Regions from separate parts of the Pseudomonas sp. 3A(2025) genome, predicted to be linked through region 1. Evidence: riboswitches for the same ligand, from Rfam matches in the RefSeq annotation. Region 1 holds a riboswitch; the other holds the start of a gene.

Region 1 (3,406 bases):
CGCTTCGTCGCAGCACTCAAGCTGCTTGTCCATGTTCTCCTTGATCAACTGCATCGGCACGTGGCCCGGGCCTTCGATCATGCATTGCACGTCGTGCTTCCAGGCGATCTTGGTCAGCTCGCCAAGGGTTTCCAGCTCACCGAACTGCGCCGCGTCGTTAGCGTCGGCAATCGAGCCCGGACGCAGGCCGTCGCCCAGCGAGAAGCTGACGTCGTAAGCCTTCATGATTTCGCAGATGTCGTCGAAATGGGTGTAGAGGAAGTTCTCTTTATGGTGCGCCAGGCACCACTTGGCCATGATCGAGCCGCCCCGGCTGACGATGCCGGTGACGCGCTTGGCGGTCAGCGGCACATAGCGCAACAGCACGCCGGCATGGATGGTGAAGTAGTCGACGCCCTGCTCGGCCTGCTCGATCAGCGTGTCGCGAAACAGCTCCCAGGTCAGGTCTTCGGCCACGCCGCCGACCTTTTCCAGCGCCTGGTAGATTGGCACCGTGCCGATCGGCACGGGCGAGTTGCGGATGATCCACTCGCGGGTTTCGTGAATGTGCTTGCCGGTCGACAGGTCCATGACCGTGTCCGACCCCCAGCGAATGCCCCAGGTCAGCTTGGCGACTTCCTCTTCGATGGACGACCCCAGCGCGCTGTTGCCGATGTTGCCGTTGATCTTCACCAGGAAGTTGCGGCCGATGATCATCGGCTCAAGCTCGGTGTGGTTGATGTTGGCCGGAATGATCGCCCGCCCGCGGGCGATTTCTTCGCGCACGAACTCAGCGGTGATTTCCTTGGGGATACTGGCGCCAAAGCTGTGCCCGGCGTGTTGCTGCTGCAACAGGCCGGTGGCGCGGGCCTCTTGCAGTTTCATGTTTTCGCGGATGGCGACGTATTCCATCTCGGCGGTGATGATGCCCTGGCGCGCGTAGTGCATCTGGCTGACGTTGGCGCCGGCTTTGGCGCGGCGCGGCTTGTGTACGTGGGCAAAGCGCAGCGCAGTCAGTTCGGCATCGTTGAGGCGTTGCTGGCCAAAGTTCGAACTCAGGCCGCTGAGCAGTTCGGTGTCGTTACGCGACTCGATCCACGGCGTGCGCACATCGGCCAGGCCTTTGCGCACATCGATGATCACATTGGGATCGGTGTAGGGGCCAGAGGTGTCGTAGACGGTGACCGGCGCATTGATTTCGCCGCCGAAATCGGTCGGCGTCACGTCCAGGCTGATTTCGCGCATCGGTACGCGAATGTCCGGCCGCGAGCCCTGCACATAGATTTTCTGCGAACGGGTGAAGGGCAATACCGAGCCCGAGTCGACCTGGGCCGATTCACTCAGATGGGGTGCGTTTTTTGATTTTGTACTCATCACGGTCTCTCCTGACATCCTGGGCGGATTGATTGTCGGAGTGACCTGAACAGACGGGGGGCGCGCTTTATAAAAACAAAGACGCAGAGCATCGCAAGAAGGCGGGTGTTCGAATAAATTGAACGCACGACCCCGGACGACACTCAAGAGGACTCGCCGGGAGCGAGCAATCTTGTTCCCTACGCAGGCGTTAACCTGATCAGGTTCAACGGGATCCGGTTTAACCGATCTCAGCCTCATAGCAAGGCACCCCGACAAGAACGGCGCCAGTCTATGCCGGCCAGGGGGCCAAGCGCCAGTCCCCTTTGCAACACCTGCGATAAATGGCCGATATGACCGATTGTTGCGCCCAACGTCAGGCTCTACACTCGCAAGCCCGGTCCGACTGCATTATTTTCAGGAAAAGGAAACGCCTCATGCTGCGCAAACTGTCGTGGGTCATCGCTGTGTCGTTTGCTTCAAGCCCCCACGCCTGGGCCTACGATGCCCCGCTCACCGCCAGCACCGGGCTGGTCAATGTCTACCAGCAGGCAGTGGACAACAATGCCGACCTGGCGGCAGCCCGCGCCGATTACCAGGCGCGCAGCGAAGGCGTACCGCAGGCCCGCGCCGGCCTGCTGCCGAACCTCTCGGCCAGCGCGCAGAGCAACAACACCCGCACCAGTATCGATCAGCCCCGGGCAACCATCAGCCGCAGCGGCACGGTGTATCAGGCGACCCTGAGCCAGCCGCTGTTCCGCGCCGACCGCTGGTTCCAGTTGCAGGCTGCAGAAGCGGTGAACGAGCAGGCGGCGCTGGAGTTGTCGGCCACCGAGCAGAACCTGATCCTGCAATCGGCGCAGCTGTACTTCACGGTGCTGCGCGCCCAGGACAACCTGGCCACCACCAAGGCCGAAGAATCGGCACTCAAGCGCCAGCTCGACCAGGCCAACGAACGCTTCAACGTCGGCCTGTCGGACAAGACCGACGTGCTCCAGGCCCAAGCCAGCCACGACACCTCGCGGGCCAACCGGATCATCGCCCAGCGCCAGGTCGACGACGCCTTCCAGGCGCTGGTCACCCTGACCAATCGCCAGTACAGCGCCATCGAGGGCATGGTTCACAGCCTGCCGGTGCTGCCGCCCTCGCCCAACGACGCCAAGGCCTGGGTCGACACCGCCGCCCAGCAGAACCTCGACCTGCAAGCCAGCAACCATGCCGTGGAAGCCGCGCAGCAGACCGTGCGCCAGCGCAAGGCCGGCCACGCACCGACCGTCGATGCCGTGGCCACTTACCAGCGCGGCGACAACGATGCGCTGGGCCTGACCAACCCCAACTACACCGGGCAAAACTATGGCGGCGATGTCGAGCAGCGCACGATTGGCGTGCAGTTGAACATTCCGTTGTACAGCGGCGGGCTGACCAGCTCGCAAGTGCGTGAAGCCTATGCGCGCCTGACCCAGAGCGAACAACGCCGCGAGGGCCTGCGCCGCCAGGTGGTGGAAAACACCCGTAACCTGCACCGCGCGGTGAACACCGATGTCGAGCAGGTACAAGCCCGCAAGCAGTCGATCATCTCCAACCAGAGCGCGCTGGAGGCCACGGAAATCGGCTATCAGGTCGGCACCCGCAACATCGTCGATGTGCTCGACGCCCAGCGCCAGTTGTATGCCTCGGTGCGCGATTACAACAACACCCGCTACGACTACATCCTCGACAGCCTGCGCCTGAAACAGGCCGCCGGCACATTAAGCCCGGATGACTTGCAGGACCTGGCCCGCTACCTCAAGCCCGACTACAACCCGGACAAGGACTTTTTGCCACCGGACCTGGCCGAAGCCGCGCGCAAGAATTTCGAGCGCCCGGCGAAACGCTGATAACGGGCGATTATTTGGCCAGTCGGGCAATCACATCCAGTAACCGTTGCAACGCGCCCTGATTGGCTTTCATCACCTGCAACCCGGCATCGCTCATGCGGCGGGCCTTTTCGGGATCGTCGAACAAGCTCTGCACCGCTGTCGCCAATGCTGTCGCGTCGCTGGCTTCGAGCAAGGCGCCAGCGCTGCGCAGCATG
Region 2 (3,406 bases), on a different contig from region 1:
TGATGGTTGCGCTGGTGCTGGGCGTGATGCACGCCGCGATCCTGTTCATGATCGGCTTTGTGGCGGCGCTGATGATCAACTACCCGCAACTGGACGTGCAAAAAGAGCGCATCCTGGCGCATTCGGGCAATGCCATGACCGTGGTGCTGCTGGTGTTTGCCGCCGGGGTATTCGCCGGGATTTTCTCGGGCACCAAAATGGTCGATGCACTGGCGCAAACCCTGGTCGACTGGATTCCGCCAGCCTGGGGGCGCTGGTTTCCGCTGGTGGTGGCGATCACCAGCATGCCGCTGACCTTCGTGCTGTCCAACGATGCCTATTACTTCGGTGTAGTGCCGATTCTGGCCCATGCCGCCGCCGCTTACGGCATCTCGCCAGTGGAAATTGCCCGCGCCTCGGTGTTGGGCCAGCCGGTGCATCTGATGAGCCCGCTGGTAGCCTCGACCCTGCTGCTGGTGAGCATGGTGGGGCGCGACATCGGCGATTTTCAGAAAGCCACGGTCAAGTGGGCGGTGCTGACCTCGCTGGTCCTCACCGCACTGGCACTGTTGACCGGGGCGTTGTCCTTTTTTGTCTGAAGCGTTTATTTCTCCCAGGGCGCCTTGGGAATCAGCAAGCCATGATTGCCGTTATAGGCAGCCCGCGCCGGCGGCTGCCAGCCTTCAAGCAACGCGGGCGGCAGGCTGTAGATTTCGACCCCCAGCGGCCGGCACACGGTAAGCGGGTCTTCGGCGTCCGGACCCCACATCGGCAGCGACAGGTCGCCACCGGGGCAGGTCGATAGCGCACAGAGCAGGTCGATTTCGGCAAAGAACTCCAGGTAGTCGCCCTGTTTGGCCGGGCAGGCTTTCATGAAATACAGGTCGTCGTGGTTAAGGCCGGTGCACTGGAAGATATTCAGCACATCGTGCACATCGAACTCGGTCAGGCCATGCGGCAGCACGGCGCGGGTCAGGTTGGAGTGGCAATGGTGGTGGAAGTCTTCGCCGGTGAGCATGCGGTTCACATACGGATCGCAGCGTGTGCCCAGCAGGTCGTGCAAGCGCCCGCCGTGTTCGTCGATGCCATAGTCGGCCAGGCTGTCGTCGGTGATGGTGACCATCGGCCGCAAAAACGGCAGGTTCGACCACAACCGGTCATGGGTGCTGACATGCGCGCCCTGCAACTGCCGGGTGCGCGCCGCCCACATGCGCTCGCGCGGATCGTTGGCGTTCCACACATTGAAGTCGCCGACTTGCGGGCCGACCGGCGTGGTCACCCGGAACACATGCCCGGCCGGCACTTTCCAGGCGCGCCCGGTACGAATCGGCACCTCGAATTGCTCGACCAGCGTGCGGCCTTCCTTGTGATCGCGAATGCGCTCATAAAAGGCCGTGTCGACCTGCAGGGCGCTGCCTTTGCTGACTTGATAGGCGGCGGGGTAGTCCTTGTACATGGTGAGTCCTCGGGGTTGGGGGCGATGGCAGGTATTCAAGATGACAATAACTTGCACCTGCTGTATAGATGCCTGCACCAAGGGGAGCCCGTATCCGGGCTGAGAAATCGCTGTAGCGATGACCCTTCGAACCTGATCCGGATAATGCCGGCGAAGGGATGGGATTGAACCTGCCTTTTTGCCGGTCTCCTGTTTCCTCTGCAGAGAGCCCAGCCCCATGAACGAACGATTTACCGAAACCCTGCGCCGTCAGAGCGAGCCCGCCTGGTCGGCTGCCGTCGAGCACCGCTTTGTCCATGAACTGTTTGCCGGCACTGTCGATGAGCGGGTCATGGGCCGTTACCTGATACAAGACCACCGCTTTCTCGACAGCTTCCTGACCCTGCTCGGCGCGGCGATTGCCACGGCCGACAGCTTTGAGTCACGCCTGCGGCTGGGGCGTTTTGCCGGGATGATTTCGGGCGAGGAAAACACCTACTTCCTGCGCTCGTTCGAGGCGCTGGGCATTACCGAACAGCAGCGTCTGGAAGCGCCGGATGCGGCGGCCACCGCCGGATTCAAGGCAATCATGCGCGAGGCAGCGGCCACCCGTTCCTATGCAGCGGCGCTGGCGGTGCTCAATGTGGCCGAGTGGCTGTACCTGGACTGGGCGAGCCGCGCACCGCAGCCTTTGCCAGCCAACTTCGTGCATGCCGAGTGGATCACCTTGCACGACAACCCGTTCTTTCGCGACTTCATCGACTTTCTGCGTGCCGAGCTGGACCGCGTGGGGCCTGCCGAAGAGGCCCTGAGTCGCGATTTCTTTTTGCGCGCCGTGCAACTTGAGCGCGAGTTTTTCGACACTGCCTACGACATCGAGGCTTGAAGCATGGATATTTTCGACCGCCTCACCCACGCTACCGCTGCCGACTGGAAGCGTTATGTCGAGCATGATTTCGTCCAGCAACTGGGCGCCGGCACCTTGCCGCACGCGGCGTTTCGCCAATACCTGATTCAGGATTACCTGTTTCTGATCCAGTTCGCCCGCGCGTGGGCGCTGGCGGCCTACAAAAGCCGCACCCTGGACGATATCCGCGCCGCCCAGGCGGGGCTGGCGGCAATTCTCAACGAGACCGAACTGCATGTGCGGCTCTGCGCCCGCTGGGGCATTGCACGCGAGGCCATGGACGCTGCCCCCGAGCATCAGGCCACCGTGGCCTACACCCGCTATGTGCTGGACTGCGGCGCGGCCGGCGACCTGCTTGAACTGCATGCGGCGCTGGCACCCTGCGTGATCGGCTACGCGGTCATCGGCCGCGCCCTGGCGCCCGAGGGCGTCGAGGCGCTGGCCGATCATCCGTACCGCGACTGGATCGCCGAATATGCAAGCGACGGCTATCAGCAAGTGGCCGCCGACGCGCGCCGGCACCTGGACGAGCTGGCCGCGCGGAGCATGACCGAGCAACGCTTCGATGAACTGGCCGGGGTCTTCGGCAAGGCTTCACGGCTGGAAGCCGATTTCTGGCAGATGGGGCTGGACGCGGTACAGGGCTGAGTTCCTGCGTTACTGCCAGCCAGTCTCGACATTCCACGGATAGCCGCGAACGCCATTACGGCGCACGTCCGCATCATCCAGATTGGCCTGATCGCAGATGGATGCCCATTGCGTGCTGGCGGTGTCATCAAGGCCTGCCAGCCACTCTCTGATTTGCTCATCCAGCGCCGCGTTGTCGCCATACAGCATCCATAGCTCGATCAGATCGATCTGCACCGCAGACCCACTCAGAGAGGCAACAAATTCATCCCACTCAGCCACGGCGGGCGCATGATCCGGGTCCAGCGCCTTTTGTAGCCTTTCCCTGCGCGAGGCGTAAGTTGCCCGTGCTTTTTCAAGAGAGGCAAAGCAGGTCAGCACCTGCTCGGTGAGTGCTTCGCCCTCATCGTTTTCGCACGGCACGGCGACGTTGACCAGGTCATCGGTATCGAACAAGG

The links. Region 1 has a riboswitch for thiamine pyrophosphate ahead of thiC (phosphomethylpyrimidine synthase ThiC). Riboswitches for the same ligand answer to the same signal wherever they lie in the genome.
Region 2: it holds a riboswitch for thiamine pyrophosphate, as region 1 does, so the genes downstream of both, ACYP2A_RS10185 (TenA family protein) here and thiC (phosphomethylpyrimidine synthase ThiC) in region 1, are expected to answer to the same signal.

The regions. Positions count from the first base shown of each region.
Region 1 covers NZ_BAAILM010000039.1:153,131-156,536, forward strand. The annotation lists gene thiC (phosphomethylpyrimidine synthase ThiC) at 1-1,353, opposite strand, end outside; TPP riboswitch at 1,513-1,617, opposite strand; gene ACYP2A_RS16330 (TolC family outer membrane protein) at 1,770-3,209, shown strand; partial or broken gene ACYP2A_RS16335 (glycosyltransferase) at 3,220-3,406, opposite strand, start outside.
Region 2 covers NZ_BAAILM010000025.1:190,152-193,557, reverse strand. The annotation lists gene ACYP2A_RS10195 (CitMHS family transporter) at 1-578, shown strand, start outside; gene ACYP2A_RS10190 (urea carboxylase-associated family protein) at 584-1,435, opposite strand; TPP riboswitch at 1,506-1,611, shown strand; gene ACYP2A_RS10185 (TenA family protein) at 1,653-2,300, shown strand; gene tenA (thiaminase II) at 2,304-2,969, shown strand; gene ACYP2A_RS10175 (hypothetical protein) at 2,979-3,406, opposite strand, start outside.